Regions from separate parts of the Salinarimonas chemoclinalis genome, predicted to be linked through region 4. Evidence: predicted binding sites of a transcription regulator. Region 4 holds the regulator's gene; each other region holds the start of a gene.
The links. Region 4 encodes LexA, which represses DNA repair genes until DNA is damaged. Its sites were predicted from a motif close to TGTTCNNNNTGTGTTCNG; they were not measured.

Region 1: the regulator LexA is predicted to act here: its motif matches at 2,843-2,860, upstream of AB9M23_RS20080 (ImuA family protein).
Region 2: the regulator LexA is predicted to act here: its motif matches at 3,012-3,029, upstream of dnaE (DNA polymerase III subunit alpha).
Region 3: the regulator LexA is predicted to act here: its motif matches at 3,013-3,030, upstream of AB9M23_RS09270 (PA0069 family radical SAM protein).

The regions. Positions count from the first base shown of each region.
Region 1 is NZ_JBGMWH010000020.1:27,613-35,402, reverse strand. It holds gene AB9M23_RS20095 (DUF262 domain-containing protein) at 1-396, opposite strand, end outside; gene AB9M23_RS20090 (DMT family transporter) at 634-1,584, shown strand; gene AB9M23_RS20085 (LacI family DNA-binding transcriptional regulator) at 1,670-2,728, shown strand; gene AB9M23_RS20080 (ImuA family protein) at 2,876-4,168, shown strand; gene AB9M23_RS20075 (Y-family DNA polymerase) at 4,194-5,639, shown strand; gene AB9M23_RS20070 (error-prone DNA polymerase) at 5,800-7,790, shown strand, end outside.
Region 2 is NZ_JBGMWH010000004.1:62,251-70,040, forward strand. It holds gene dnaE (DNA polymerase III subunit alpha) at 1-2,978, opposite strand, end outside; gene AB9M23_RS09470 (putative DNA modification/repair radical SAM protein) at 3,145-4,377, shown strand; gene AB9M23_RS09475 (UdgX family uracil-DNA binding protein) at 4,377-5,801, shown strand; gene pdeM (ligase-associated DNA damage response endonuclease PdeM) at 5,826-6,563, opposite strand; gene AB9M23_RS09485 (sensor domain-containing protein) at 6,667-7,790, opposite strand, start outside.
Region 3 is NZ_JBGMWH010000004.1:24,080-31,869, reverse strand. It holds gene acs (acetate--CoA ligase) at 1-436, shown strand, start outside; gene AB9M23_RS09290 (RidA family protein) at 580-975, shown strand; gene AB9M23_RS09285 (helix-turn-helix transcriptional regulator) at 1,063-1,740, shown strand; gene moaB (molybdenum cofactor biosynthesis protein B) at 1,843-2,394, shown strand; gene AB9M23_RS09275 (hypothetical protein) at 2,404-2,910, opposite strand; gene AB9M23_RS09270 (PA0069 family radical SAM protein) at 3,097-4,338, shown strand; gene AB9M23_RS09265 (M3 family metallopeptidase) at 4,361-6,451, opposite strand; gene AB9M23_RS09260 (class I SAM-dependent methyltransferase) at 6,544-7,203, shown strand; gene AB9M23_RS09255 (S10 family peptidase) at 7,211-7,790, opposite strand, start outside.
Region 4 is NZ_JBGMWH010000016.1:38,303-46,092, reverse strand. It holds gene AB9M23_RS18760 (acetyl-CoA C-acetyltransferase) at 1-804, opposite strand, end outside; gene AB9M23_RS18755 (acyl-CoA dehydrogenase C-terminal domain-containing protein) at 849-2,639, opposite strand; gene lexA (transcriptional repressor LexA) at 2,924-3,637, shown strand; gene AB9M23_RS18745 (benzoate/H(+) symporter BenE family transporter) at 3,705-4,907, opposite strand; gene AB9M23_RS18740 (serine hydrolase domain-containing protein) at 5,012-6,121, opposite strand; gene AB9M23_RS18735 (esterase-like activity of phytase family protein) at 6,203-7,237, opposite strand; gene cobT (cobaltochelatase subunit CobT) at 7,234-7,790, opposite strand, start outside.

The sequences.
Region 1 (7,790 bases), on a different contig from region 4:
TTCCGGGTCGCCGACCAGCGCCTTGCCCGATCGCCAGGTCGCGCGTTCCGCCGCGGTCATGTCGGAGGGTCCCGGCGCGTCGAACGGCGACATCGACCAGGCGAAGGTCGCGAGCCGGTTCTGCCCGTCGAGCAGGATCGAGAAGCGGCGGGCGTAGTGGGGCTGGATCGGGCCGATGCGCCCGCGCGAGGCGCCGGCGAGGTCGGTGCCCTCCGGCGGGCGCCAGATCAGGAACTGGCCCGTCGGCCAGCCGCGCAGGAGGCTCGCCCAGAAGCGTTCGACGTCGTCCTGTCCCCAGACGTAGGGACGGCGGAACGCGGCCGGTGCGAGGAAACCCTCGCTGGCGCGCCGCATGACCGTCTCGATCAGCTCGCCGTTCACCGTGACCCGCGCCATGACGTCCTCCCGACGCTCTCGACCGAGCGTGCCGATCGACGCCGACGAAGCGCCCGCTCGACGCGCAGCGCCGAGCTTACCGCAGATCACGGTCTCGCGCACGAGGGGCGTTCGGCTGCACGCTGCCCTCCCGGGCGACCGGCGCGCGCGGCGTCGGCTCCATGCGCCGCGCGCCTCCGCCGCATGCGCCCCGCGCCCCTGCCCATCGTCCGCGCGCGCCGCTAGTCTCGCGGCCGCATGACCTCTCCCGCGCCCTCTCCCGCGCCCTCCGGCGAGCCGCCGCAGACCGATCTCGACGCCCCGCTCGACGCCGCCGCCAGCCGCGAGCGGCTCGCGGCGATCGGGCTGATGTGCGCGGCGCTGATCTGCTTCTCCTGCCTGGACACGAGCGCCAAGTGGCTCGGCGAGGCGGGTCTGCCGACGCTGCAGGTCGTGTTCCTGCGCTACCTCGTCTCGATCGTGCTGATCTCGGCCTTCGTCAACGGGCTCACCACGCCCGGCGTGACGCGCTCGGCGCGGCCGGGGCTGCAGGTGCTGCGCTCGCTCTTCCTGATGGGCGGCACGCTGCTCAACTTCACGGCGCTGCGTTGGCTCCAGCTCGCCGAGACCATGGCGATCATGTTCTCGACGCCCTTCATCGTGGCGCTGATCGCCGGGCCGCTGCTCGGCGAGCGGGTCGGGCCGCGCCGGCTCGCGGCGATCGCGGTGGGATTCGTCGGCGTCCTCGTCGTGGTGCGCCCCGGGATCGAGGGCTTCCACCCGGCGGCGCTCCTCTCGATCGGGGCGGCGGTCTGCAACGCCCTCTACGGGGTGACGACGCGCATGCTCGCGGGCCACGACGGCTCGCGCACGACGCTCGTCTATTCCGGCCTCGTCGGTCTCGCCGTGACGGCGCCGATCGCGCCCTTCGTCTGGGAGGCGCCGCCCTCGGTCCTGTCCTGGCTGCTGCTCGCCGGGCTCGGCGCCTTCGGCGCGGTGGGCCACTGGCTGCTGATCCTCGCCCACGCCCGCGCGCCCGCGGCGGCGCTCTCGCCCTTCTTCTACACGCAGATCGTCTGGATGCTGGCGCTCGGCTGGCTCGTCTTCGGCGACCTGCCGGACGCCTGGACCCTCGTCGGCGCGGCGGTCGTCGTCGCCTCGGGTCTCTACCTCCTCGCGCGGGAGCGCGCGCGAACGCGGCGGAGCTAGTCCGGTTCCCCGCTAAGTAGCTTCCCCGATGGACCGCGCATTTCGTGCCGCTAACTTGGGTTAGCTCGGCGGGAGGCTGCACTGCATGGACTCATCATCGTCGGGGCCGGCCCGCGGAGCGCGCGGCCGCGTCACGCTGCAGATCATCGCGGACGTGCTCGACGTCTCGACCGCGACGGTGTCGCTCGCCCTGCGCAATGCCCCCGTGGTCGCGGAGGCGACGCGGCTGCGCGTGCAGCAGGCGGCGCGCGAGCTCGGCTACACCTACAATCGCGGCGCCGCGGCGCTGCGCACGGCACGCTCGGACATGCTCGCCGTCGCGCTCTCCGACGTGGCCCTGCCCGACCACGCCGCGATCCTCGGCGCGGTGGAGGACGCCGCGCGCGAGGCCGGGCGCACGATCCTGCTCGGCACCACGGCGGAGGACCTCGACCGCCAGGAGCGGGTGCTCGCCATGCTCGGCGAGTTCCGCCCCGACGGCCTGCTGATCGTCCCCGCCGGCGGCACCACGGCGTCGGCGCTCTACCAGCTCCTGGCGGCGGGCATCCCCGTCGTGCAGGTCTCGCGGGAGGTCGAGGGGCTCGCCTTCGACTACGTGGGCAGCGACGACACGATGGCCGCCTGCCTCGCCGTGGAGCACCTGCTCGCGCTCGGCCACCGGCGCATCGGCATGATCGGCGGGGCGGACGGGCTCTCCAGCCACCGCGCGCGCCGGCGCGCCTTCTGCGAGGCGCTCCAGCGCGCCGGCGTTCCGATCGACTGCGGCTGGCTGATCGACGGCTACGGCAGCCGCGAGACCGGGATCGACGGCGTCGGGCGCTTCCTGGCGCTGCCGAACGCGCCGACGGCGGTGGTGTGCGTCGACGATCTCACCGCGCTCGGCGCCATGACCGGGCTCGCCCGCGCCGATCGGCGCCCCGGCCGCGATTTATCTATCTTGGGTTGCGGAGACGCGCCGGAGGCCGCCGTCTCCGAGCCACGGCTGTCCACCGTGCGCGCCCATCACGGGGCGATCGGGCGGCGCGCGGCGGAGGTGTTGCTGAGCCGCATCGCCGACCCCGACGCCCCCCGCCAGCGCCACCTGATCCCGCCCGAGCTCGTGGTGCGCGACAGTTGCGCGCGGCTCGAGCGGGCGGCCGCCTGAGGGCGGCGCCCGGATCTCCCTGCGCCTCCGCCGCGCGCAACGTCCGATTCCGGCGCCGGTCCCGATCCGTCCGATTCCCCGCTTGACTCCCACCCGTCGCGATGGAATCCATGAGCGAACGGATTGAGAACAGACAGGGATCGAACCATGGCTCGTCACGAGCCTCGCGACGGCGCTCCGACGCCGGCGGACGGTACCGCCGTGCCCGGCGGAATGCCCGGCGGAATGCCCGGCGGGAAGCCGGGAGAGACGCCGGGAGAGACGCCGGGAGAGGCGTTCGGCGCGGGGGAGACCCCGGCCGAGCGGCTCGCCCGCGCGCGCGCCGCGCTCGCCGCCGCCCAGGCGGGCGAGCGTTCGGCGGGAGAGGGGGCGCCGGGAGAGGGGGCGCCGGGCGGGTTCGGCGAGGCCGCGCAAGCGGGATACGCGGGGGAAGGCTCGGCGGGCCGCGCCGCCCGGCCGCTGCGGACGCGGGCGTCGCCGAATCGGCTCTTCCGAACGGCATCCGAGGCTGCGGAGCCCGCGGCGACGGAGCCCTCCCCCCTCCGCCGGCGGCGACGCCCCCCGGCACCGCTCGGCGCGGGCGAGGGCGCGGGCGAGGGCGAGGGCGCGGGCGCGGGCGCGACCGCGCTCGACGTCGCGCTGGGCGGCGGGCTCGCGCGGGGCACGATCCACGAGATCCTCGCCGGTGAGGCCGGCGATCTCGGCGCGGCGCACGGCTTCGCCCTGGCCTGCGCCGCCCGGCTCGGGGCGTCGGCTCCCGCCGCGGTCCCCGGCTCCGCCGGCGCCCGGCTCGGCCCGCGCCCGCCCGGCCGCGTGCTCCTCGTCCAGGACGAGGAGGCCGCGCGGGAGGACGGCGCGCCCTACGGGCCGGGCCTCGCGCTCGCCGGGCTCGATCCCGCGCATCTCGTCCTGGTGCGCGCCCGTGACGCGCGCGAGGCCCTGTGGGCGACGGAGCAGGCCCTGCGCTGCCGGGCGCTGGGCGCGGTGCTGGCCGAGATCGCCCGCCTGCCGGGGCTCTACGACCTGACCGCCTCGCGCCGGCTGGTGCTCGCCGCCCGCGAGGGCGGCACGACCGGCCTCGTCGTGCAGGCCGCCTTCGGGGCGGGGGAGGGGCCGCGCGCCAGCGCCGCCGAGACCCGCTTCGTCGTCTGCGCCGCGCCGAGCCGCCCCGGGCTCGCCGGCACCCCCGGCGCGCCGGCCTGGCGCGTCCGGCTCGCCCGCCACCGCGGCGGGCGCGAAGGCCTCTATCATCTGGAGTGGAGCCATGACGACCGCGTCTTCCGGGACCTCCCGCGGGACCTCACTCGAGACACGCCCGGCGAAGCGCTACCTCGCCCTCGTCCTGCCGACGCTCGCGACGGACCGCGCCCGGCGGGACCGGCGCGTCCCGGCGGTGGGCGCGTCCTGCGTTTCGCCGGGGCGAGCCGATCGCGGGGCTGAGCCCGGCGAGATCCCACTCGCCGCGGTGGCGAAGGTCCGCGGGGCGCTGCGCCTCGCCGCCTGCGACCCCCGCGCCGCCGCGCTGGGGCTGCGTCCCGGCATGTCGCTGGCCGACGCCCGCGCGCTGCATCCCGCACTCGCGGTCGTGGACGCCGATCCCGAGGGGGACGCCGCGGCGCTGGCGCGACTCGCCGACTGGGGCCGGCGCTTCACGCCCCTCGTCGCGCCGATGCCGCCCGACGGCTTCGTGCTCGACGTGACGGGCTCGGCTCATCTCTTCGGCGGCGAGGCCGCGATGCGGGCGGACGCCGTCGCCCGCCTCGCCGCGCTCGGCTTTCGCGCCCGCGCCGCGATCGCCGGCACGCCGGAGGCGGCGGCGGCGCTGGCGCGGGCGGCGGACGGGGCGATCGTCCCCTCCGGCGAGGAGGCGCGCGCGCTCGCGCCGCTGCCCGTGCGCGCGCTCGGCGTCGCCGACGAGGTGGTCGAGGGACTCGCGCGGCTCGGGCTCTCCCGCATCGAGGACGTGGCGCTGCGCCCGCGCGCGCCCTTCGCCGCACGCTTCGGCACGGATCTCGTGAGCCGGCTCGACGCCGCTCTCGGCCGCACCCGCTCCGCCATCGGCGCGCGGCTCGAGGCGCCGCCCTACGTGGTCGAGCGGCGCTTCTTCGAGCCGATCCTGACGCCCGAGGACGTCTCGCGCACGCTGGCGCGCCTCGCCGAGGAGCTCGCCGGCATGCTCGAGCGCCGGGGCGAGGGGGCGCTCGCCCTCGAGCTGTCGCTGTTCCGGGTCGACGGGGCGGTGCGGCGGCTGCGGGTCGGCGCGAGCCGCCCCACCCGCGAGCCGGCGCGCATGGCGCTGCTGTTCCGGGAAAAGCTCGCCGGCGAGCGCGACGAGCTCGACATCGGCTGGGGCTTCGAGGTCGTTCGCCTCGCCGCGCTCTCGGCGCGCCGGCTCGACGAGGCCGCCCGCCGGCTCGACGGCTCGGTGGCGGGGGAGGACCTCGCCCGCCTCGTCGACGCGCTCGGCGCCCGGCTCGGGACCGAGCGCGTGCGCCGCATCGCGCCCTGCGACAGCCATTGGCCGGAGGCCGCCGCGACCCTCGTGCCGCCCTCGGAGCGCGGCGGGAGGCGCCGGGAGGACGACCATGCCGCCGACTGGCTCGCGCCCGTCCCCGGCGCCGCGCCGGATCGCCCGATCCGCCTGTTCGCCCGACCCGAGCCGATCGAGGCCGTCGCCACCGTGCCCGACGGCCCGCCCCTGCGCTTCCGCTGGCGGCGCGTCCTGCACGAGACCGCGGCCTACGAGGGCCCCGAGCGCATCGCCCCGGCCTGGTGGGACGGGGCGGGCCTCACCCGCGACTACTTCCGCACCGAGGACAGCGCGGGCCGCCGCTTCTGGATCTTCCGCGAGGGCCTCTGGGGTCGCGAGACCGCCGCGCCCCGCTGGTACGTGCACGGCCTGTTCGGATGAGCGGGCGGCCGACCAGCTCCCGCCCCATCGGGGCGGGGACGGCGAGCGGGAGCGAGCCAGGGGCGGGGTTGCGTCGCGCGACGCGTGGAGTCTCGGCCGCGTCGCGTGTGCCCCGCCACCGAGACGGCCAACCCGTGAGACCGTGAAGCGACCTTCCGCCATGACCGGCCTCCTCCCCCTCCGGATCCCCTACGCCGAACTCGCGGTGACGACGAACTTCTCCTTCCTGGAGGGGGGCTCGCATCCCGAGGAGATGGTCGCCCAGGCGGCGAGCCTCGGGCTGTCGGGCATCGGCATCGCCGACCGCAACTCGGTGGCCGGCGTCGTGCGCGCGCACGTGGCGCTGCGGGAATGGCGCGCGGAGAACGCCGCGGGCACGCGGGACCTGCGGCTCGCGGTCGGCGCGCGCCTCGCCTTCGCCGACGGCACGCCCGACATCCTCGCCTATCCGAGGGACCGCGCCGCCTGGGGCCGGCTCTGCCGGCTGCTCACCCTCGGCAAGAGCCGCGCGCCCAAGGGATCGTGCGTGCTGCACCGCGACGACCTCCTGGAGCGGGCCTGCGGCCTGCAGCTGATCGTGCTGCCGCGGCTCGAGCGGGCGGACGAGGATCTCGGCTTTCTTCCGAGCCTCGCGGAGGCCTCCGCCGGCGCCTGGCTCGCCGCCCGCGCCGGCTGGGGCCGCGCGCCGCGTGCCGCGCTGGCGCGCAGCCTCGCCCTCGCCGAGAGCCATGGCGTCCCCGCGATCGCGGTGGGGGACGTGCTCTACCACGTGCCCGAGCGACGCGCGCTCCAGGACGTGCTCACCTGCATCCGCCACGGCACCACCCTCGACGCCGCCGGCCGCCGCCTCGCGGCCAACGCCGAGCGCCACCTCGAGCCCTCCCACGAGATGGCGCGGCTGTTCCGCGAGGCGCCCGGCGCGATCCCCGAGACGATCCGCTTCCTCGACGGCCTCGCCTTCTCGCTGGACGACCTGCGCTACGAATACCCGGAGGAGGGCCGCGAGGGCTTCCCCGATCCCCAGGCGGCGCTCGCGCACCACGCCTGGGAGGGCGCGCGCCGGCGCTACGGCGACGTGATCCCGGACACGGTCGCCGCCGCCATCCGCCACGAGCTCGCGCTCATCGCCGAACTCGCCTACGCCCCCTACTTCCTCACCGTCCACGACATCGTGCGCTTCGCCCGCTCCCGCGGCATCCTCGCCCAGGGGCGCGGCTCGGCGGCCAATTCCACGGTCTGCTTCTGTCTGGGCATCACCGAGGTCGATCCGACCAAGCACGATCTCCTGTTCGAGCGCTTCGTCTCCAACGAGCGCAAGGAGCCCCCCGACATCGACGTCGACTTCGAGCACGAGCGGCGCGAGGAGGTGATGCAGTATGTCTACGAGCGCTACGGCCGCGAGCGGGCCGGGCTCGCGGCGAGCGTCATCACCTACCGCGCCCGCTCCGCCGTGCGCGAGGTCGGCAAGGTCTTCGGCCTGTCGGAGGACGCCGTCGCCGCGCTCTCGGGATCGATCTGGGGCTGGTCGAAGGCGGCCGTGGAGGAGAAGGAAGTCGAGCGGCTGGGCATGGACCCGCGCGAGACCCGCCTCGCGCGGGTGCTGGCGCTGGCGCAGGAGCTCTCCGGCTTCCCGCGCCACCTCTCGCAGCATACCGGCGGCTTCGTCATCACCCGCTCGCGGCTCGACGAGGTCACCCCCGTCGCCCCCGCCGCGATGGAGGACCGCACCACGGTCGAGTGGGACAAGGACGATCTCGAGGCGCTGGGCATGCTCAAGATCGACCTGCTCGCGCTCGGCATGCTCTCGTGCCTGCGCCGCGCCTTCGACCTCATCGGCGAGCATTACGGCGAGCGGCTCACGCTCGCCACGATCCCCGCCGAGGACCCGCGGGTCTACGCCATGATCCAGCGCGCGGACACGCTCGGCGTCTTCCAGATCGAGAGCCGCGCGCAGATGTCGATGCTGCCGCGCCTCAAGCCCGCGTGCTTCTACGACCTCGTGATCGAGGTGGCGATCGTGCGCCCCGGGCCGATCCAGGGGGACATGGTCCACCCGTATCTGCGCCGGCGCGAGGGCCGCGAGCGGGTCTCCTACCCCGCCCCCGCCCCCGAGCACGGCCCGAAGGACGAGCTCGAGCGGGTCCTCGGCAA
Region 2 (7,790 bases), on a different contig from region 4:
ACGGAGCGCACGAAGTCGCTCCAGCGCTGGACGCGCAGCTTGCCGAGGAGCTCGGAATATTCGTCGAGCGGATGGCCCGAGAGGAAGAAGCCGACCGCGTCGTACTCGCGCTGCAGGCGGTCGGACGCCGTCCACGGCTCGTGGTCCGGCACGCGCAGCGAGACGTCCGCCGAGGCGAGGCCGCCGAACATGTCGACGATCCCCGTCGTCTCCGCCTCCGCCGCCTGGGCGGCGAGCGACAGCATCGGCTCGATCGCCGCGAAGGCGCGGGCGCGGTCGGGCTCGAGGTCGTCGAAGGCGCCGGCGCCGACGAGGTTCTCCAGGATGCGCTTGTTGACGCTCTTCGGCGGCAAGCGCCGGGCGAGATCGGCGAGGTCCGCGAAGGGCGTGTCGCCCCGCGCGGCGACGATCGCCTCCATCGCCTGCCGGCCCACGCCCTTCACCGCGGCGAGCGCGTAGCGGATGGCGCCGCCCGCCACCGAGAAGCGCACCTGCGAGCGGTTGATCGACGGCGGCTCCACTTTGATGCCCAGCCGCTGCGCCTCCCGGCGGAATTCGGAGAGCTTGTCGGTGTTGTCGATGTCGAGGTTCATGGACGCCGCCAGGAACTCGACCGGATGGTTCGCCTTCACCCAGGCCGTCTGGTACGAGACCACCGCGTAGGCGGCGGCGTGGGACTTGTTGAAGCCGTAGTCGGCGAACTTGGCGAGCAGGTCGAAGATCTCGTCGGCCTTGCCCTCCTCGATGCCGTTCGCCTTGCAGCCGTCGACGAAGCGGACGCGCTGCTTGTCCATCTCCGCCTTGATCTTCTTGCCCATTGCGCGACGCAGGAGGTCGGCGTCGCCGAGCGAGTAGCCGGCGAGCAGCTTGGCCACCTCCATCACCTGCTCCTGGTACACGATGATCCCGAAGGTCTCGCGCAGGATCGGCGCGAGCTTCGGGTGCGGGTACCAGCCGCTTTCGTCCCGGCCTCGGCCGAGCTTGCGCTCGCAATAGACCGGGATGTTGGCCATCGGACCCGGGCGGTAGAGGGCGACGAGCGCGATCAGGTCCTCGATCCGGTCGGCGCGCATCTCGACGAGCGCCTTGCGCATGCCCGCCGATTCCACCTGGAACACGCCCACCGTCTCGCCGCGCCCCAGCATCTCGTAGGTCTTCGGGTCGTCGAGCGGCAGGTTCGAGAGATCGACGGCGACGCCTCGCTCCTTCAGGAGATCGACGGCGTTGCGCAGCACGGTGAGCGTCTTCAGGCCGAGGAAGTCGAACTTCACCAGCCCCGCCTGCTCGACCCACTTCATGTTGTACTGCGTGACCCGCATGCCCGTCTTCGGGTCGCGGTAGAGCGGCACGAGCTCCTGGAGCGGCCGGTCGCCGATGACGACGCCGGCGGCGTGGGTCGAGGCGTGGCGGTGGAGGCCCTCCAGCTTCTGCGCGATGCGCAGGAGCCGCTCGACCACCTCCTCCTGCTCGGCCGCCTCGCGCAGCTTGGGCTCGTCGGCGATGGCCTGCTCGAGCGTGACGGGCTTCGCCGGGTTCTGCGGCACGAGCTTGCAGAGCTTGTCCACCTGCCCGAAGGGCATGGCGAGCGCGCGGCCGACGTCGCGCAGCACGCCGCGGGCGAGCAGCGTGCCGAAGGTGATGATCTGCGCGACCTGGCGCTCGCCGTAGCGCTCCTGCACGTAGCGAATCACGTCCTCGCGGCCGTCGACGCAGAAGTCGATGTCGAAGTCCGGCATCGAGACGCGCTCGGGGTTGAGGAAGCGCTCGAACAGCAGGCCGAAGCGCAGCGGGTCGATGTCGGTGACGGTGAGCGACCAGGCCACCAGCGAGCCCGCGCCCGAGCCGCGGCCCGGGCCGACGGGGATGTCGTGGTCCTTGGCCCACTTGATGAAGTCGGCGACGATGAGGAAGTAGCCGGGGAACTTCATCCGCCGGATGATGCCGAGTTCGAAGGCGAGCCGGTCGTGATACTCCTGCTCCGTCGTCCCCGGCGCCGGGCCATGGGCCTTCAGCCGCGCAGCGAGCCCCTCCTGCGCCTGGCGCTCGAGCTCGAGCCCCTCCGCCTCCTCGCCGTCGACGCCCTCGGCGTCCGCGGTGAAGCGCGGCAGGATGGGCTTCACCGTCGTCACGCGGTAGGCGCAGCGCATCGCGACGTCGACGGTGTTGGAGAGCGCGTCCGGCAGGTCGGCGAAGAGCGCGGCCATCTCGGCGCGGGTCTTGAAGCGGTGCTCGGGCGAGAGCCGGCGCCGGTCGGTGTTGGCGACGACCTGGCCCTCGGCCACCGCGAGCAGCGCGTCATGCGCCTCGTAGTCGTTTTCCTTCGCGAAGAAGGGCTCGTTCGTCGCCACCAGCGGTAGCCCGCGCTCGTCGGCGAGCGCGATCAGCGCGCCCTCCACCGCGCGCTCCTCCTCGAGCCCGTGGCGCTGGATCTCGACATAGAGACGGTCGCCGTAGATCGCCTCCAGCGCGGAGAGCCGCGCGGCGGCCAGCTCCGGCCGGCCCGTCGCGAAGGCGCGGTCGAGCGGCCCGCCGAGCCCGCCGGTGAGCGCGATCACGCCCTCGGCATGCTCCGCGAGCGCGGCGAGCGACACCTGCGGGCTGCCGCCGAGCTGGACGTCGAAATAGCCGCGCGTGACGAGGCGCATCAGGTTGCGGTAGCCCTCCTCGCTCTGCGCCAAGAGCACGAGGTTGGCGAGCCCCGCCGCGGCCGCTGCCGGCCCCTGCCGCTGCCCCGGATCGGGCGTCTCGAAGCAGGTGGTGATCTGCACGCCCGCGATCGGCTGGATGCCCGAGCCCGACAGTTTCTCGGAGAATTCCAGCGCGCCGAAGAGGTTGTTCGTGTCGGTCAGCGCCAGCGCCGGCTGGCGATCGGCCAGTGCCAGCTTGGCGAGCGCGCCGATCTGCAGCGCGCCCTCGAGGAGGGAGTAGGAGGAGTGGACGTGGAGATGGACGAAGCCGGGGTCCTTGATGATCGCCATGGCCCCTCGCCCTCCAGTCCCGATCCGCCGCGCCGTTCCTTATCCGTTTTGGCCGCGCGCCTGTCGAGGGGTGGGGCGTCGCGGGCTGTGGATGGCCGTCGACGCGTGCCCCCCGCGACATCCTACCCCCTTGAACGAACCGAGAACCCGGCGCATTCTCCCCCACATGGTGCCCGCCCTGTCCCGCAAGCTGCGCGTCCTCGCCGACGCGGCCAAGTACGACGCGTCCTGCGCGTCCTCGAGTGCGCCCAGGCGCACGTCCCGCACGGACGGGCTGGGGTCGACGGGGGGCAGCGGGATTTGCCACGCCTACACGCCGGACGGGCGCTGCGTGAGCCTGTTGAAGATCCTGCTGACGAACTGGTGCCTCTACGATTGCGTCTACTGTGTCAACCGGCGCTCGTCCAATGTCGAGCGGGCGCGGTTCACGGTCGAGGAGGTGGTCGACCTGACGCTCAACTTCTACAAGCGCAACTACATCGAGGGGCTGTTCCTCTCCTCGGGCATCGTCAAGAACGCCGACCATACGATGGAGCAGATGGTGCGCGTGGCGAAGACGCTGCGCGAGGTGCACGGCTTTCGCGGCTACATCCACCTCAAGACCATCCCCGAGGCGAGCCCCTTCCTGATCGAGGAGGCGGGGCTCTACGCCGACCGGCTGTCGATCAATATCGAGCTGCCGCAGCGCGAAAGCCTGAAGACGCTCGCGCCCGAGAAGGACGACGCCACCATCCGCGGCGCCATGGGCCGCATGAAGGAGCGCATCGTCGAGGCGAAGGCCGAGCGCAAGACGACGCGCACGGCGCGCCGCTTCTCGCCCGCAGGCCAGTCGACGCAGATGATCGTCGGCGCCGACGCCGCGACCGACACCGACGTGCTGCGCACCTCGACCGCGCTCTATTCCGGCTACGCGCTGCGGCGCGTCTACTATTCCGCCTTCTCGCCGATCCCCGATTCGAGCCGGCTCCTGCCGCTGAAGCCGCCGCCGCTCCAACGGGAGAACCGGCTCTACCAGGCGGACTGGCTCTTGCGCTTCTACGGCTTCGACGTCGACGAGATCGCGGCCGGCGCGACCGCCGGCATGCTCGACCTCGAGGTGGACCCCAAGCTCGCCTGGGCGCTGAAGCACCGCGAGCGCTTCCCGGTCGACGTCAACCGCGCCGACCGGGAACTGCTGCTGCGGGTGCCCGGGCTCGGGGTCAAGGCGGTGGACAAGATCCTCGTCGCGCGCCGCCACCGCCGGCTCGCCCTCGACGACGTCGCGCGGCTCGCGGGCTCGGTGAAGCGCGCGCGCGCCTTCCTCGTCGCGAGCGACCACACGCCGGGCGCGTTGCTCGACCGCCTCGACCTCAGGGCCGCGCTCGTGCAGCGCCCCGCCGAGCAGCTCACCCTGTTCTGATGCGCCGCGTCATCCTCGCACCCGGGGCCGATCTCGACGGGTTTCGCCGCGCCGCCCGCGCGCTCGTCACGGAGAGCGTGGCGCCCGACGACGTCGTGTTCGAGGACGATGGCACGGCGAGCCTGCTGCCGGAGGCGCAGATCGCCGAGGCGCCGCCGCTCGCTTTGCCGAAGACCGTGCCGCCGATCGTGAAGGACGTCGCGATGCACCGCGATCCCGAGCGCTGGGCGCTGCTCTACGCGCTGATCTGGCGCGTCGCGAACGGCGAGCGGCGGCTGCCGGAGATCGTCGCCGATCCGCTGATGCACCGGCTGCACATCATGCGCCGCAACATCGGCCGCGACATCCACAAGATGCACGCCTTCGTGCGCTTCCGGAAAGTCGAGGGCGCCGAGCCCGAGCGCTTCGCCGCCTGGTTCGAGCCCGAGCATCACATCCTGCGCGCGGTGGGCCCCTTCTTCCGCGACCGCTTCGGCGCGATGCTCTGGTCGATCCACACGCCCGACGGCTCGATCCTGTGGGACCGTGAGCGGCTCGCCTACGGCCCGCCCGGCCGCCCGGAGGACGCGCCCGCGCACGACGGGTTCGAGGAGGGCTGGCGGGAGTATTACGGCGCGATCTTCAACCCGGCGCGGGTCAACCCGACCGCGATGCGCGCCGAGATGCCGAAGAAGTACTGGAAGAACCTGCCCGAGGCCGAGCTCATCCCCGATCTCGTCCGCGGGGCGGCCTCGCGCGTTGGCGGCATGATGGACCGGGAGCCCACCAGGCCCACGAAACGCGAGCCCCGCGCCGCCCTCGCGGCGCTCGACGCCGGCGCGCGCCCCCGCACGCTCGACGAACTCGCGGCGATGATCCGCGCCTACGAGCCGCCGCAGGACTTCTCGCCCAAGGCCGTGATCGGCGAGGGGCCGGTCGCGCCGCTGATCGCCTTCGTCGGCGAGCAGCCCGGCGACGTCGAGGACCTGGAGGGCCGCCCCTTCGTCGGCCCGGCGGGACGGCTCCTGGCGAAGGCGCTGGGCGAGGTCGGGATCGACCGGGACGCCTGCTATGTCACGAACGCGGTCAAGCACTTCAAGTTCGTGGCGCGCGGCAAGCGCCGCATCCACCAGAAGCCCTCGCTCGGCGAGATCAAGCATTACCGCTGGTGGCTGATGGAGGAGCTCACCCTGGTGCGCCCGCGCCTCACGGTCGCGCTGGGCGCCACCGCGCTCACCGCGCTCGCGGGCGAGGCGATGCCGCTGATGCGGTCGCGCGGCCCAGCCCGCTTCGAGACAAACGGCCTGGTCCTGCCGGGCTTCGTCACCGTCCACCCCTCCTGGCTGCTGCGCCTGCCCGACGAGGACGCGAAGGCGGCGGGCTACGAGAGCTTCCTGCGGGACCTCGCCGCCGCGAAGGACGAGGCGCAGCGGCTGGCCGGGTGAGGGCCGATGCCCCCGCTACGCGGATCAATCCCCGCACAGCGCCCGAGAGGAGACCGTGTAGAGTCGCTCGCGCCCGGCCACCCGGGCTGTGAAGCCGTTGGGGAAGAGCGGCGCGAAGGCCGCGTCGCAGACGTTGAGCCCGCCCGCATAGGCGCCGAAGGCCGGCATCACCAGCCGCCTGCCGTCGTGCACGAAGCAGCGTGCGCGCACGGCGCGCCCGCGCAGGCGCACCTTGGCGACGGGGTGGAGATGGCCGCAGATCTCCGGCTCGGAGCCCGGCTCGCTCCGCGGCTCGTGGCGCAGCGCGACGCCGTCGAGCGCGACCGTGTCCGCCACCTCGCCCCCGAGCGTGGCGGGCAGCGCGGGATCGTGGTTGCCGGTGAGCCAGAGCCAGTCGCGCCCCGCCTGGAGCGCCGCGAGCGCCCCGCGCGCGTCGGCGTCGAGGCGGGCGGGTCCGTCGGGGTCGTGGAAGCTGTCGCCGAGCGCGATCACCCGCGCCGGATGGTGCGCCGCGACGGGGGCAGCGAGGCGCGCGAGCGTCTCGCGCGTGTCGTAGGGCGGCAGCAGGAATCCGCGGCGGGCGCGCGAGGAGCCCTTCTCGAGGTGCAGGTCGGCGACGAGCAGCGTGCGGTGGTCCGGCAGCCAGGCGACGCCGTCCCGGTCGAGCACGAGCACGAGCCGCCCGAGCGCGATCTCGACCGCGCCGACATCCGCCCGGCCGCTCTCGACCTCGACCTCGCCCGCCCGTGCCGCCGCCGTCACCCGCGCCTCGCCGTTCGCTTCCCGTTCCCACGAGCTATGGACGATTCGGCGGCGCCTGGCGAGGGGTGCGCATGCGCGCGGGGGCGGGACCGGCTGTCGCGGCTCAGGCGATCCGGCGCGGAACCGACGCGGAGTCTCGGGCGCTCTCCCCGCCTTCCGGGGCGAGATCGAACGCGGCGAGCGGCAGCTGCTCCAGGGGGACGGGCCGCGAGAACAGGTAGCCCTGCGCGAGGTCGCAGCCGGCGGCGCGCAGCATCGTCGCCTGCGTCTCGGTCTCGACGCCCTCGGCCGTGCAGACCATGTCGAGGCTGCGTGCGAGCGCGATGATCGAGCAGACGATCGCCGCGCAGTCCTCGCGCTCGACGAAGTCGTTGACGAAGGACTTGTCGATCTTGATCTTGTCGAAGGGGAACATGCGCAGGTAGCTGAGCGACGAGTAGCCGGTACCGAAGTCGTCGAGCGAGATGCGCACGCCGAGCGCCTTCACCCGCCGCAGGTCCGCGAGCAGCGCCTGGTCGTCGTCGAGGAGCACGGTCTCCGTCACCTCGAGCTCCAGCCGCTCGGGCGCGAGGCCCGTCTCCTCGAGCGCGGCGAGGACGACGTCGAGGAGCCCGCGGTTGCGCAGCTGCGCGGGCGAGACGTTGACCGCGAGGCTGACGTGGTCGGGAAGCGCCCGGGCTTGCCGGCAGGCCTCCGCGATCACCCAGTCTCCCACGGGCGTGATGAGACCGGTTTCCTCGAGCAGCGGGATGAACACCGAGGGCGAGACCATGCCGCGGTCGGGATGCCGCCAGCGCAGCAGGGTCTCGACGCCCACGGGCTCCCGGCTCGCGATGTCGACGATCGGCTGGAAGTGGAGCGCGAGCTGCCCGCGACCCATGGCCTCCCGCAGGTCCCGGATGAGTTCGCGCCGCGCCCGGGCGGCGGCGTCGAGGTCCCCGTCGAAGATGCGCCAGCCGTTGCGGCCGTCGGCCTTGACCCGATACAGCGCGGTGTCGGCGTTGCGCAGGAGTTCGTCGACCTCGCGGCCGTGGGCCGGGGCGAGCGCGACGCCGATGCTCGCGCCCACGACGATCTGGCGTCCCTCGATGGAGAACGGCTCGGTCAGGGTCTCGAGCAGGCGGCGCGCCAGTGCCTCGCAGGCCTCGCGCTCGCAGCCCTGCTCCCGTCCGCGCCCGCGGGCGAGCACCGCGAACTCGTCCCCGCCGAGCCGTGCGACGAGGTCCT
Region 3 (7,790 bases), on a different contig from region 4:
CTACTGGATCACCGGCCGCGTCGACGACGTCATCAACGTCTCCGGCCATCGCATGGGCACCGCCGAGGTCGAGAGCGCCCTCGTCGCGCACCCGAAGGTGTCTGAGGCGGCCGTGGTCGGCTACCCGCACGACATCAAGGGCCAGGGCATCTACGCCTACGTCACGTTGATGGCGGGCATCGAGCCGTCGGAGGAGCTGCGCAAGGAGCTCGTCGTCCACGTCCGCAAGGAGATCGGCCCGATCGCCTCCCCCGACAAGATCCAGTTCGCCCCGGGCCTGCCCAAGACCCGCTCGGGCAAGATCATGCGCCGCATCCTGCGCAAGATCGCCGAGGACGAGTTCGGCGCGCTCGGCGACACCTCGACGCTGGCGGACCCGGCGGTGGTGGACGATTTGATCGAGCATCGGCAGAACAAGCGTGGGGCTGCGGCTTGAGGTGGAGTGGGCGCGAGGCGGCTGCGGCCTCCTCGCGTCCTCGGCCGCCACCCGCTAGGCTCGACGGAACTCTCCTCTCAGGACGGTGAGAGGAGCGCTGTGCTTCTTGGGCGTCACGGGACGACCCGAAGGAGCGAACGTCGATGAACAGAACACCCGTCAATCCCTGGCCCTGGTCGCTGCCGCTGGGCTACAATCAAGGCGAGATACTCGCGGGCGCGACGCGCACGCTCGTGTGCGCGGGCCAGACCGCCGTCGATGCGGGAGGCGAGCCGCAGCATCCGGGGAACATGCGTGGCCAGATCACGCTCTCGCTCGACAATCTCGAAGAGATCCTGCGTGCGGCCGGGATGAGCCTCTCGAACGTCGTGCGGCTCGTCGTCTATGCCACCGACGTCGACGAGGCAATCGCGAACCTGGATCTCCTGGGCGGCCGGTTCGGCCCGGCCGGGGTGGCGCCGCCCATGACGCTCATCGGTGTCACCCGCCTCGCGCGGCCGTCCCTCCTGTTCGAGATCGAGGCGACGGCGGTGGCCTGAGCGCGGCCCGATGTCCGCCCCGTTCACGCCGCCGTGTCCCGGGTCAATACAGGCGAGCGGCGCTCGAGAGCGGGAGTGAAGGGAGCGATGCGGCGGGCGGAAAGGCTGTTCAGGCTGGTCAACGAGATGCGCAGCCGTCGCATCAGCCGCGCCCGCGAGCTGGCGGCGGCGCTCGAGGTCAGCGTCGCCACGATCTATCGCGATATCGCGCACCTCCAGGCCTCGGGCCTTCCGATCGACGGCGAAGCCGGCGTGGGATACATCCTGCGGCCCGGCTTCGACCTGCCGAACGTGGCCTTCACCCACGACCAGATCGACGCCCTGGCCGTGGGGTTGTCCTTCGTCGAGCGGACCGGCGATCCCGTCCTGGCCACGGCCGCGAAGGAAGCACGCGCGCTGATCCAGGCGAGCCTGCCGTCGCCCGAGGAGCGCCGGCTCGCCGACGCGCCGTTCTACAGCCTCCAGCCAAGGCGGACCGCGTCGCCGCACGACGGCCTCGTCCGCCGCGCGATCCGCGATCAGCGGGTCGTCGAGATCGGCTACACCGACGCGGCCGGCCACACGACGCGCCGGCGTCTGCGCCCGCTCGTGATCTGGGACTTGCCGGACGGCTGGATGGTCTCGGGCTGGTGCGAATTGCGCAATGGCTTCCGTACCGTCCGCCACGACCGGATCTGCGGCATCGACCTCACGGACGACAGGTTCGCGGAAGACGAGCGAACGGGCCTCATCGCCTTCATGGCGACGGAGCGATGCGACGCGTGAGGCGAAGCACCCGCGGTCGGAGCCGGCGGGGCGCCTCGCTTGAAATCGGGCGAGGGGCGTGGCCATCTCCGCGCGAAGCCCTCGCGCCGGAGCCCCACCCCCATGCCCCTCGACGAATCCCTCCCCTTCATCCCCGTCCGCATCGCCGTCCTCACCGTCTCCGACACCCGCGACCTCGCGCAGGACAGGTCCGGCGACACGCTCGTCGGGCGCATCGCGGCGGCGGGGCATCATCTGGCGGATCGGGCGATCGTGCGGGACGAGGTCGCGGCGATCCGGGCCGCCGTGCAGGGGTGGATCGCGCGCGAGGATGTCGATGTCGTGATCACGACGGGCGGGACCGGCTTCACCGGGCGCGACGTCACCCCCGAGGCGATCGAGCCGCTGTTCGAGAAACGGATGGAGGGGTTCTCGGCGGTGTTCCACCGCATCAGCTACGACAAGATCGGCACCTCGACGCTGCAGTCGCGCGCGACCGCGGGGGTCGCCGGGGCGACCTACGTGTTCGTGCTCCCGGGCTCGCCCGGCGCCTGCAAGGACGCCTGGGACGGCATCCTCGGCCCGCAGCTCGACTATCGCCATCGGCCGTGCAACTTCGTCGAGATCATGCCCCGCCTCGACGAACACCTGAAGCGCGGCAAGCTCAAGGGCTGACGCGGTCGGTCAGGCCCGCTCCTCGCGGACCAGCGTCGCTGCGAGCCGCACGACTCGCGGTCGCGCGCCCTCCGCGAGGTGGGAGACGTGGACGAGGTCGCCCGCGCGCGGGCGGCGCGCACCCGCGGCGAGCCGAGCGAGGAGCCCGGCCAGAAGTCCCGCCTCCTCGCGGCGCATCCGGCCGAGCGCGCCGGGGGCCACCGCAGGCGCGGTGCCGGCGAAGCGCTCGAGCGGGCGGGAGAAGCCCTCGAGCGGTACGTCTCCCGCCGCGAGCAGCAGCAGCCAGTCCCGCCGCGCGGCACGCGCCCCCGCCCGCCAGGGCGCCTCGCCCGGCGCCAGCGCCACGAGCGTCGCGCCCGCGGCGTCCGCGATCGCGTCGATCGCCGGCTGCGGCGTGCCGTGCACCAGCACGACGGCATCGGCGATCGTGCCCTCTGCCACGCCGGGCACCAGCGCCGCGATCGTCGCGGCGAGGGCCTGCGGGTCACCGTCGGGGAGGATGAGCGCGCTGATCATGCCGTCCTCATAGCGCAGCCCCACGGCCGCGTAACCCTTCGGCCGGGCGCTCTTCCGCGCGCCGTCGCGACGGGCGCGAACGGAACCCGGAGGGACTTGCGTCGTTCTCATTTCGTTCGTATAACGGCGAACAGAACAGAGACGGAACCAACCGGAACCGATGCGAACGTTCGTTCGGAGGTCGTCATGAGCCCGGTCGCCAGCACGGCGCGCGCGCTGCGCCACGTCATCGTCCCCGGCCCGCGGGATGCGTCCCCACGGGAGCCGGCGCTCCGCGATCCCTCGGTGCGCGATCTGCAGCGCCGCGCGCTCCTGCGCGACACCGGCCGGCCCGACGCCGTGGCCGAGCGGCTGAGGCGCGGGCGCGGCGCGCAGACGAACGAGACCGGGCGCTACGAGCGCATCACCCGCGAGGCCTTCGAGGAGGACAGGCTCCACGACGAGGAGGAGCGCGCGCTGGCGCTGGCGACCGAGGTGGTGGAGGAACGCGCGCGCACGATAATCGCGAGGAACCAGTCACCCGACATCGGCTTCGACTACTCGATCAACCCCTATCGGGGCTGCGAGCACGGCTGCTTCTACTGCTACGCCCGCCCGAGCCACGCCCATCACGGCCTCTCGCCCGGCCTCGACTTCGAGACGAAGCTCTTCGCCAAGCCGGACGCTGCGGCGCTGCTGGAGCGCGAGCTCGCGGCGAAGAGCTACGTTGCGAAGCCCATCGCGCTCGGCGCCAACACCGATCCGTACCAGCCGGTGGAGCGGCGCTACCGAATCACGCGCTCGGTGCTCGAGGTTCTGTCGAAGCGATCGCATCCGGTGGGGATCGTCACGAAGTCGCATCTCGTCACGCGCGACGTCGACATCCTCGGGCCGATGGCCGAGCGCGGCCTCGCCAAGGTGGCGATCTCGCTGACCACGCTCGACCCGGTGCTCGCCCGGCGGATGGAGCCGCGGGCGGCGACGCCGGCGCGGCGGCTCGACGCGATCAAGCGGCTCACCGACGAGGGCATCCCCGTGACCGTGCTCGTCGCGCCGATCGTGCCGGCGATCAACGACCACGAGATCGAGCGCATCCTGGAGGCGGCGCACGCGGCGGGCGCGCGCGAGGCGGGCTACGTGCTGCTGCGCCTGCCCGACGAGCTCAAGGGCCTCGCTCGGGACTGGCTGATCGAGCACTATCCCGATCGGCTGGAGCGCGTGCTCTCCCTCGTGCGCCAGACCCGCGGCGGCAAGGAATACGACGCGACCTGGGGCGTGCGACAGACCGGGACGGGGGCCTATGCCTGGATGATCGGGCGGCGCTTCGAGACGGCGGCGCGCCGGCTCGGCCTCAACGCGACGCGCACCCGGCTGCGCACGGACCTGTTCGAGCCGCCCGACACCGCCCGCCGCCGGGCGGCGGAGGACCAGCTCTCGCTGTTCGCGTGAGGAGGGCGCCCGGCGGCGCGTGTCACGCCTCCCCGGCGGCCGGAGCGGGGAGGCCCTCGACGAGACCGCGCTTCTTCAGCAGCGGGCCCACGTCCGGCATGCGGCCGCGGAAGGCGGCGTAGGCCTCGGCCGGGTCGCGGCGGTTGCCGGCGGCGTAGACGTGCTCGCGCAGCCGTGCCGCGGTGGCGGGGTCGAAGACGTCGCCCGTCTCCTCGAAGGCCTCGAACGCGTCGGCGTCGAGCACCTCGGACCACATGTAGCTGTAGTACCCCGCGGCGTATCCCGAGCCCGCGAAGACGTGGGCGAAATGCGGGGTGCGGTGGCGCATGACGATCTCGTCGGGCATGCCGATGCGGGCGAGCGCCTCGTGCTCGAACGCCTCCGGGTCGAGGTTGCCGGCGTCCGGCAGGAGATGGAAGTCGAGGTCGACGAAGGCGCAGGCGAGGTATTCCACCGTGGCGAAGCCCTGGTTGAAGGTGCGTGCGCCCGCGAGCTTGTCGCGCAACGCCTGCGGCATCGGCTCGCCGGTGCGATGGTGGCGCGCGAAGCGCTCCAGCACCTGCGGCGTTTCGAGCCAGTGCTCGTAGAGCTGCGAGGGCAGCTCGACGAAGTCGCGCGCCACCGCGGTGCCGGCGAGCGAGGGATAGGTCACCTCCGAGAGGAGCCCGTGGAGGGCGTGGCCGAACTCGTGGAAGAGCGTGCGCGCGTCGTCGAAGGAGAGCAGCGCCGGCGCCTCGGGGCCGCCGGCGGAGAAGTTCATCACGTTGACGATGATCGGCCGCACCCGCCCGTCGAGATTCTGCTGGGAGCGGAAGGCGGAGGCCCAGGCGCCGGAGCGCTTGGAGGGCCGCGCGAAGTAGTCGCCGTAGAACAGGCCCACGTGCGCGCCCGCCGCGTCGCGCACCTCGAAGGCGCGCACGTCCGGGTGCCAGCGCGGAACGTCCGGGCGCTCCTCGAAGGTGAGCCCGAACAGGCGCTGCGCGACATGGAAGGCCGCCTCGATCATGCGGTCGAGCGGCAGGTACGGCTTGATCGCGCCCTCGTCGAGGTCGTAGCGGGCACGGCGCACGCCCTCGGCGAGGTAGCGCCAGTCCCAGGGCGCGACGTCCGGGCTCTCGCCCCGCTCGGCGGCGAGCGCGGCGAGCGCGTCGCGCTCCTCCCGCGCCCGGGCGCGGGCGGGCTCCCACACCCGCCCGAGGAGATCGCTCACGGCCTCGGGCGTCTTCGCCATCGCGTCGTCGAGCTTGTAGTGCGCGAAGGACTCGTAGCCGAGCAGCCGCACGCGCTCGGCCCGCAGCCGAACCGTCTCGGCGACGATGCCGCGGTTGTCCCGCGCGCCCTCGTGCGCGCCGCGTCGTGTCCAGGCCTCGAAGGCGCGCTGCCGCAGGTCGCGCCGTGCCGAGAAGGCGAGGAACGGTTCGACCGACGAGCGCGCCAGTGTGATCACGTGCCTGCCCGGGAGGCCGCGATCCGCCGCCGCCCGCGCCGCGGCGGCGACGAGCCAGTCGGGCAGGCCCGCGAGATCCGCCTCGCCCTCCAGCACGAGCGTGAAGCCGCTCTCGTCGCCGAGCACGTTCTGGCCGAAGGCGGTGCCGAGCTCGGCCAACCGCGCGTCGATCTCGGCGAGCCGCGCCTTCGCTTCCGGCGCGAGCATCGCGCCCGCGCGCACGAAGCCCAGATGCGTGCGCTCGAGGAGCCGCAGCGCCTCGGCGTCGAGGCCCAGTGCGTCGCGCGCCTGGAACACCGCATCGACGCGCGCGAACAGGCCGGCGTCGAGCATGATCTTCGAGGAATGCCGCGACAGGCGCGGCGCCATCGTCCGCTCGATACCCTGGATCGCCTCGTTCGTGTGCGCGCCCGCGAGGTTGTAGAACACCATGGCGACGCGCCTGAGGTCGCGCCCGGCGCGCTCGAGGGCGAGGATGGTGTTCTCGAAGGTCGCGGGCGCCTCCGCGTCGCGGATCGCGGCGATCTCCGCCTCGTGCGCGGCGAGCCCGGCCTCGAAGGCCGCCTCCATGTGCTCGGGCACGATCGCCTCGAAGGGCGGCGCCTCGAACGGCGTCTCCCATGCCCGGAAGAAGGGGTTCTCGCTCGAGGTGACATCCGCGGGCATGGGCCGGCGCTCCTGCTGTCGTGTCGTTCGTGTCGCTCGCTTCGAGATAGGCGCTCCCCTCGCGCGCGTCGAGGCGCTATCGAGGAGGGGCCATGCCCATTCACGATCCCGCCGCCTTCATCCGTGCCCACACGCGGCTCCTGCCGGTGCCCCACGCGCCACGGCTCCGCCTCCACGTCGCCGACGAGGCGACGGCCCTGTGGGAGAAGACCGAGGAGGAGCTCGGGGAGATCGGGCTGCCGCCGCCGTTCTGGGCCTTCGCCTGGGCCGGCGGGCAGGCGCTCGCGCGATACGTGCTCGATCATCCGGAGGTCGTGGCCGGGCGCAGCGTGCTCGACTTCGCGGCGGGCTCGGGGCTCGTCGGCATCGCGGCCGCGCGGGCGGGCGCGGCGCGGGTCGAGGCCGCCGACATCGACCCCTTCGCCTGCGCGGCGATGCCCCTCAACGCCGCGGCGAACGGCGTCGCGATCCACCCGCGCGCGGCCGACCTCGTCGGGATCGACGAGGGCTGGGAGGTCGTGCTCGCCGGCGACATCTGCTACGAGCGCGACCTCGCCGCGCGGGTGCTGGCCTGGCTGCGCGGGCTCGCCGCCCGCGGCGCGACCGTGCTCGTCGGCGACCCCGGCCGCGCGCATCTCCCCAGGGACGCCGAGGCCGCCGGCCTCGCGCCGCTCGCAACCTACGAGGTGCCGGTGACGCGCGCGCTCGAGGACGCCGAGATCAAGCGCAGCACCGTCTGGCGCCTGCGCTGAGGCGCCCTCAGTCCCCCGCGATCGCCTCCCGCGCCGTCCGCGCGAGTGCCGCCCGGCTCGCCGGGCGGGTGTAGAACATGTGCCCGCCGGGATAGGTCTCCTCGACGATCCGCTCCTGCAGGCTCGCGGGGAGCTGGCGCAGGACGAGCGTCGAGGCGAAATAGGGCGTCACGAGGTCCGTGAGCCCGTGTACCACGACGACGTCGAGGCTCTCGTCGAGCGCCATCGCGGCGGCGAGCGCGCCGAGCGCCTCCGGGGCGGAGCGCGCCGAGCCGTAGTCCCAGGCCCTGGAGACGCCGCCGTTGAGGAGCACCCATTGCCGCTCGGGCACCCAGTCCAGCTTCTCCCGGTAGAGCGTCAGCGCCGCCGCCGTGAGCGGCGCGGTGAGCGCGTCGAGGACCGGGTCGCGGTAGCGCGGCGTGGCGCGGGTGGGCGCGGGGTCGGGCGTGGTGACGCCGGTATCGTAGAGGCTGCCGACGCGGCCCTCGTCTCGCCAAAGCTCCCGGGCGAGGAAGCTGGCGTCGATGCGCCCGGCCTGCCGTCGAACGAGGTCCTCGGGCAGGCCGGTGAGGTCCGCGATTCGCGCC
Region 4 (7,790 bases):
CACGAGGACGGCGGCCGCGCCGTCGACGATGCCGGACGAGTTGCCCGCGTGGTGGACGTGGCGCACCGCCTCGACGTCGGGATGGGCTGCGATCGCCACCGCGTCGAAGCCCGCCATGTCGCCCATCTGCTCGAAGGCCGCCTTGAGCCCGCCGAGCGACTGCATGTCGGTGGACGGCCGCATGTGCTCGTCCTTCGCCAGGATGGTGAGGCCGTTGACGTCGCGCACCGGCACGACGGAGCGCGCGAAGCGGCCCTCGTCCCAGGCCCTGGCCGCACGCTTCTGGCTCTCCACCGCGAAGGCGTCGACGTCGTCGCGGGAGAAGCCGTACTTGGTGGCGATCAGGTCGGCCGAGATGCCCTGGGGCAGGAAGTAGGTGTCGATGGCGAGCTTCGGGTCGACGGGCCAGGCGCCGCCCGACGCGCCCATGCCGATGCGCGACATGGATTCGACGCCGCCGCCGATCGCCATCTCCTTCATGCCGCTCATCACCTGGGCGGCGGCGAGGTTCACCGCGTCGAGGCCCGAGGCGCAGAAGCGGTTGATCTGGACGCCCGGCACCTCCTTGCCGAAGCCGGCCTTGAGCGCGGCGGCGCGGGCGATGTCGCCGCCGGCCTCGCCGACGGGGTCGACGCAGCCCAGCACGACGTCCTCGATCATCACCGGGGGCAGCCGGTTGCGGTCGCGGATCGCCTTCAGCGCGGTCACGGCGAGATCGACCGCCGGCACCTCGTGCAGCGACCCGTCCGGCTTGCCGCGTCCGCGGGGCGTGCGGACGTGGTCGTAGATGTAGGCGTCGGTCATGGATGCCTCCCTGTGGCGTTCGGTTCGTATGCGCCGTGGCTCGCTCAGAACGCCTCCGCCGGCAGCGCCATCGTCGTGTCCGCGCCCGCGGAGATGCGCGCCAGCTGGGCCGCGGTCTCGGGCATCAGACGCTCCATGTAGAAGCGCCCGACGACGAGCTTCTCGGCCATAATGCGCTCCATGCCGGGCGCACCCTCCTTCGCGAGCGCCGCCTCGGCCATCAGCCCCCACATCCAGCCCATCGCGACCAGCCCGAACATGTGCATGTAGTCGGTCGCTCCGGCGCCGGCGTTGTCGGGCTTGGCCATGGCGTTGTTCATGAACCACATCGTGGCCTGCTGGAGGCGCCCCAGGCCCTCGCCGAGCGGCCCGATATAGGGCTGCATCGCGGGGTCCGACGCGTTCGCCTTGCAGAAGGCCTCGACCTCGCCGAAGAAGGCCATCACCGCGCGCCCGCCGTCCTTGGCGAGCTTGCGGCCGACGAGATCCATCGCCTGGATGCCGTTGGCGCCCTCGTAGATCATGGTGATGCGGGCGTCGCGGACGAACTGCGACATGCCCCACTCCTCGACGTAGCCGTGCCCGCCGAACATCTGCTGGGCCTTGACCGCGTTGTCGAAGCCGAGATCCGTGAACACGCCCTTCACGACGGGCGTCATCAGGCCGAGGAAGTCGAGGGCCTTCTGGCGCGCGGCCGCGTCCGGCGAACGGTGGGCGATGTCGCTCTCGAGCGCCGTGCGCAGGATGAGCGCACGCGCCGCCTCGTTGATGGCGCGGATCGTCATCAGCGTGCGGCGCACGTCCGGGTGGACGATGATCGGGTCGGCCGGGCCGTCCGGGTTCTTCGGGCCGGTGAGCGAACGGCCCTGGAGGCGGTCCTTCGCGTAGGCGACGGCGTTCTGGTAGGCGACCTCGGAGACCGCGAGGCCCTGGACGCCCACCGCGAGCCGCGCCTCGTTCATCATCACGAACATGGCCGCGAGCCCGCGATTCTCCTCGCCGACGAGCCAGCCCGTGGCGCCGTCGTAGTTCATCACGCAGGTGGCGTTGCCGTGGATGCCCATCTTGTGCTCGAGCGAGCCGCAGGAGACGCCGTTGCGTGCGCCCAGCGAACCGTCGTCGTTCACGAGCATCTTCGGCACGACGAAGAGCGAGATGCCCTTGGTGCCCTGCGGCGCGCCCTCGATGCGGGCGAGCACCAGGTGGACGATGTTCTCGGTGAGGTCGTGCTCCCCCGCCGAGATGAAGATCTTCGTGCCGGTGATGGCGTACGAGCCGTCGCCGTTGGGGACCGCCTTGGTCTTGATCATGCCGAGATCGGTGCCGCAATGCGGCTCGGTCAGGTTCATCGTGCCCGACCAGGTGCCCTCGATCATCTTGGGCAGGTACGTCGCCTTCTGCTCCGGGGAGCCGTGCTCGATCAGCGCGGCGATGGCGCCCATCGTCAGGCCCGGGTACATGGCGAGCGCGAGGTTCGCCGAGGAGGCGAACTCCTGCATCACCGTGTTGAGGGTCGTGGGCAGGCCCTGGCCGCCGAACTCCTCGGGCGCCGAGAGCCCGAGCCAGCCGCCCTGGACGTAGGCCTCGTAGGCCGCCTTGAACGCCTTGGGCGCGGCGACGCTGCCGTCGGCGTTGCGCGTGCAGCCCTCCTGGTCGCCCGCGAGATTGGTCGGCGCCCACGACGTCTCGGTCAGCTTCGCGCCCTCCTCGAGGATCGCCGCCACCGTGTCGGGCGTGGCGTCGGCGAAGCCCGGCAGATCGGCGTGGCGCGACAGCTTCAGGACGTCGTCGAGGATGAAGGACGTGTCGGCGACGGGGGCCTTGTAGACCGGCATGGGCTCTCTCCCTAGGGATCGGGCGGGCGTTTCGCACGGATGCGCGCCGTGGATAGTTCATATATAAACTATCTCGTCGCCGCTGGCTAGAGGGAGGCCGCGTCCCGGCGGGCCGCCGCCCGGGGACCCCGTCGTCGCCGATCCGTTCACCGTCCCGCGACGAGTCGCCGCGATGGGGGTTGCGGAACGCATGGGGAACGGGTATGAGTTCCGCGTTTGTTTTCCGCGTGACCGCCATCGCGATTCGGCCGGCGGCGCGGAAGGCTCGAGGACGGGGTCGCTCCATGCTCACGCGCAAACAGCACGAACTGCTTCGCTTCATCCACGAGCGGGTGCGGGAGACCGGCGTCCCGCCTTCCTTCGACGAGATGAAGGACGCGCTCGACCTCAAGTCGAAGTCGGGCATCCACCGGCTGATCACGGCGCTGGAGGAGCGCGGCTTCATCCGGCGGCTGCCGAACCGGGCGCGGGCGCTCGAGGTCGTGCGCCTGCCCGAGGGCCTGGGCGTGCCGTCGAGCCGGCGCTTCAACCCGAGCGTCGTCGAGGGCGGGCTCGCGGCGAAGCCCAAGGCCGCGTCGGCGCCCGCGGCGCCGCCGAGCGTTCCGGACGAGGAGCGCGGCATCCAGATCCCGGTCATGGGCCGGATCGCGGCGGGCGTGCCGATCTCGGCGATCCAGTCGCAGAGCCACTCGATCACCGTCTCGCCGGACCTCGTCGCCTCGGGCGAGCATTTCGCGCTGGAGGTCCGCGGCGATTCGATGATCGAGGCGGGCATCCTCGACGGGGACATCGTCGTCGTGCGCAAGCAGGACGTGGCAAACACCGGGGACATCATCGTCGCGCTGATCGACGACGAGGAGGCGACCTTGAAGCGCTTCCGCCGCCGCGGCTCCTCCATCGCCCTCGAGGCGGCCAACCCCGCCTACGAGACGCGCGTGCTCGGGCCGGACCGGGTGAAGATCCAGGGCAAGCTGGTGAGCCTGTTCCGGCGGTATTGAGCGGGGTCGGCGTATCCGGGATCGGACGGTTATCGGCGGCGATGCCGCTCCCGCGCCGAGCCCCCGATCACCGCCGGAGCATCCACATCGCCCCGCCGGCGAGCAATCCCCAGAACGGCGCGCCGATGCCGAAGAAGGCCACGCCGGAGGCGGTGGTGACGAAGCAGACGAGGGCGGCCATGCGCGCCTTCTCGTCCGCGAGCGCCGCCTGGATCGCGCCCGCGAAGCTCGTCAGCAGCGCGAGGCCGGCCACCGCCTGAATCAAGATCGGCGGCGAGGCCGCGATGAAGGCGGCCGCCGCGCCCGCGGAGAGGCCGAGCGCGACGTAGACCGCCCCCGCCGTCGCCGCCGCGACCCAGCGCTTCGCCGGGTCGGGATGCGCCTCGGGTCCCGCGCACAGCGCCGCGGTGATGGCGGCGAGGTTCACGAGATGGCCGCCGAAGGGGGCGGCGATCGCGCTCGCGACGCCGGTGCCGACGAAGACGGGCCCGACCGGCGGTCGGTAGCCGTTGGCGGCGAGCACCGCGAGCCCCGGCACGTTCTGCGAGGCCATCGTCACGAGGAAGAGCGGCAGGGCGAGACCGACGAGCGCGTCGAGCGAGAAGGTCGGAGCGACGAGCACGGGCCGGGGTGCGAGCGCGGCCCAGGACGCCTCGGGCAGCGGTGTCGCCGCGAAGACGAGGCCGATCGTCACCAGAACCGCGAGCGGCACGGCATACGGCCGCGCGAAGCGCAGCGCCGACGCCCACACGACGACGATCGGCAGCGCCAGCGCCGGCTCCACCAGCGTCGCGCGCGCCGGGGCGAGGCACAGGTCGAGCAGGATGCCCGCCAGCATCGCGGCGGCCAGCGGCATCGGGATGCGCTCGACGGCGCGGCCGAACGGCCGGATCACCCCCGCCAGGATCACGAGGACGGAGGCCGCCAGGAAGGCGCCGACCGCGACCGGGAAGCCCCCCGGGTAGGCGCCGGTCGCCACGAGCAGCGCCGCGCCGGGCGTGGACCAGGCGATCGAGATCGGCAGCCGCGTGCGCCAGGACAGGCCGATCGCCAGCACGCCCTTGACGAGGCATACCGCGAGCAGCCCGGACGCCGCCTGGGCGGGCGTGGCGCCCACCGCGACGAAGCCCTGCAGCAGCAGCGCGAAGGTCGAGGCGAAGCCGACGAGCGCCGCGAGCGCCCCCGCCGAGACCGGCTGGATCGGCCCGCCGCCCCCCTCCGCCGGCGCGCGCGCCTCCGCCGTCCCCGTGCCGCCCGCCATATCGCTCATGTCCCGCTTACGTCCCGCTCGTCCAGCCGTGCGAGACTGCCGCCCGGCGGGCACGCACGCCACCCCGCGCGCGCCGACCAGGGCTGCGCCGCGGGCGGTGCGCGTCACTCCTCCAGCGCCCGCGCGATCTCCCAGGCGAGGCTCTCCGCGTCGAGATCCTCGCCGTTGGCGAGCACCACCACGGAGACCCCGGTGTCGAGCCCACGATAGTAGTACGCCGCCGTGCCGTACCAGGAGCCGCCGTGCGCCGCGACCGTCCTGTCGAAGTCGTCGGTGTACAGCGACCAGCCCCAGCCGTAGCCGGCGCCGCTCTCGTCGGCGATCCGCTCCCCGTCGTCGAAGGCACCCTGCGAGACCAGGAGTTCGCCCGGTGCGAACCCCTCCGCGAGCGCGGCCTCGTAGCGGGCGAGATCGGCGAGGCTCGTCCAGATCGAGCCGTCGCCCTCCACCGACGTATCCCATCCGCTCGCCTCGAAGGCGCCGTCCGTCCCGGCATGGCCGGAGGCGCGACGCGCCTCGTCCCGCGGGTAGCCGGAGGCGGAGGACGTCATGCCGAGCGGCTCGAAGACGCGGGCGTGCAGCACCGCGTCGAGGCTCTCGACGCCGTCGGCCGCGGCCACGAGGGCGCCGAGCACGAGATAGCCGGTGTTCGAGTAGGCGAAGACGGTGCCCGGCTCGGCGTCGAGCGGCATGCCCGCGACCCAGGCGAGCACGTCGCCGTTGGTCGTCGTCTCGTCGAAGCCGAGCCCCGGCGCGTCACCGAGGTAGTCCGGCAGGCCGCTCGTGTGGCGCACGAGATCCTCGAGCAGGATCGCCCGGCTCGCCCCTTCCGGGAGCGCTGGCAGCATCGTCAGCACGTCGGCGACGGGGGCGGTCGGATCGAGCGTGCCGTCCTCGACCAGGAGCGCCGCGGCGAGCGCCGTCATCTGCTTGGAGACCGAGGCGAGGTCGAACAGCGTATCCGGGGTGACGGGCTCCTGCGATTCGATGTCGGCGACGCCGTAGCCCGCGAGGTGCCGCACGACCCCGTCCTCCGCGACGAGGACGGCGAGCCCGGGCGTGTCCGACCCCACGTGCGGGGCGACGAGGGCGTCGACGTCCGCGAGGCGCTGGGCGAGGGCGGCGGAGGGGGCCGCGAGCAGCGCGGCGGCGAGGCAGGAGGCGATGCGCGCACCGGCGCGAGCGCGGCGGGCGGGGAGGTGCGGGATCGTCATCGGGAGAGGTCCGGTGCGCTGGCGGATCGGTCGTGCGAGCTTAGCTCGGCCGTGCCGGCCCGCAAGAGGCGCCGGGGTCGATCACACCAGCTCGAACTCCAGGATCAGCGTGCGCTGGAGCAATGAATAATTGTCGTCGGAGATCATCGTGAGGATGGTCTCGCCGCCCGGGCCGCGGTGGACCGCGAGCCCTTCCATGTTGTCGATGGCGTTCGTCCAGTCCGCCTCGAAGATCGTCGGGCCGTCCAGGGTCGCGCCGGGCGCGAGGGCCGCGCCCGACACGCGGCGGATGCGCGCGGCGACGCCGCTGATCAGCGCGTAGCGGCGCTCGAGCAGCAGGAGGTCGCCGTCCGGCAGGACGGCGCAATCGGTGATCTCGAAGGCATCGGAGCGCGCGACCGCGAAGGTCGCCCCGGCGGCCGGCCCGGTGAGGACGACGCCGACCGTCGGCGTCGCGTCGCCGCGGCGCGCGCGCTCGGCGATGGCGACGAGGGCGCCGGGGAAGGCGGACGGCGCGGGCGCGACGAAGAGGCTCTCGATTCCCTTGTTGCCGGGCCAGCGGTCGAGCACGGCCCGCACGGCCGGCGGCAGCGGGAGCGGCGTTCCCGGCGCGGCGATGCCGGCCCGCAGATCGTAGGCGAAGACCACCTGCTCCTGCTCGATGCCGACGTAGGCCGTCCCGCCGTCGAGCGTCAGCGCCTCCGCGTCGTGGAGCCCCTGGCGCCACAGGAGCCCGCCCTCCGGTCCCAGCAACGGCGCGAGCACCGCGTTCGCGAGATCGACGATGGCGCCGTCGCCCCCGCGCCGGATGTCGGCGGCGAGGAAGTAGCCGTGGTCGGAGACGGCGAGCAGCGCGCCGCCGTCGTCGAGGACGACGAGGCTCGAGAACCCGCCGAACGTGCGCTCGCCGGATTGCACCTCGATCCCGCCGCGATAACGCAGCCGCCCGTGGCGGCCGTCGACGAGGCCGTTCGCGCCCAGGTCGCGGATCGGGTAGGTCCGCAGCGCCAGCGGCAGCGGCCCCGAGAGATCCGCCCGCGCCCGCGGCGCGGGGGCGATCGCGCCGGCGGCGACCGTCGCCAAGCCGGCCAGCAGCCCCCGGCGGGGAAGCCTCAACGCGCGCCCCGGCGACCGCCGGCGGCCCGACGCGGCATCACGCCCGCCCGCGGCGCGGCGCCGGTGTCCTCGAACAGCTCGGCCAGCTTCTCGGTCATCACGCCGCCGAGCTCCTCGGCATCGACGATGGTGACCGCGCGGCGATAGTAGCGTGTCACGTCGTGGCCGATGCCGATGGCGATCAGCTCCACCGGCGAGCGGGTCTCGATCTCCTCGATGACGAAGCGCAGGTGCTTCTCGAGGTAGTTGCCCGGGTTCACCGAGAGGGTCGAATCGTCGACCGGCGCGCCGTCGGAGATCACCATCAGGATGCGCCGCTGCTCGGGCCGACCGAGCAGGCGCTTGTGCGCCCAGTCGAGCGCCTCGCCGTCGATGTTCTCCTTGAGCAGCCCCTCGCGCATCATCAGGCCGAGGTTGCGCCGCGCGCGCCGCCAGGGCTCGTCCGCGGCCTTGTAGACGATGTGGCGCAGGTCGTTGAGCCGGCCCGGGTTCGCCGGCTTGCCGGCCTGGAGCCATTGCTCGCGCGACTGCCCGCCCTTCCAGGCGCGGGTGG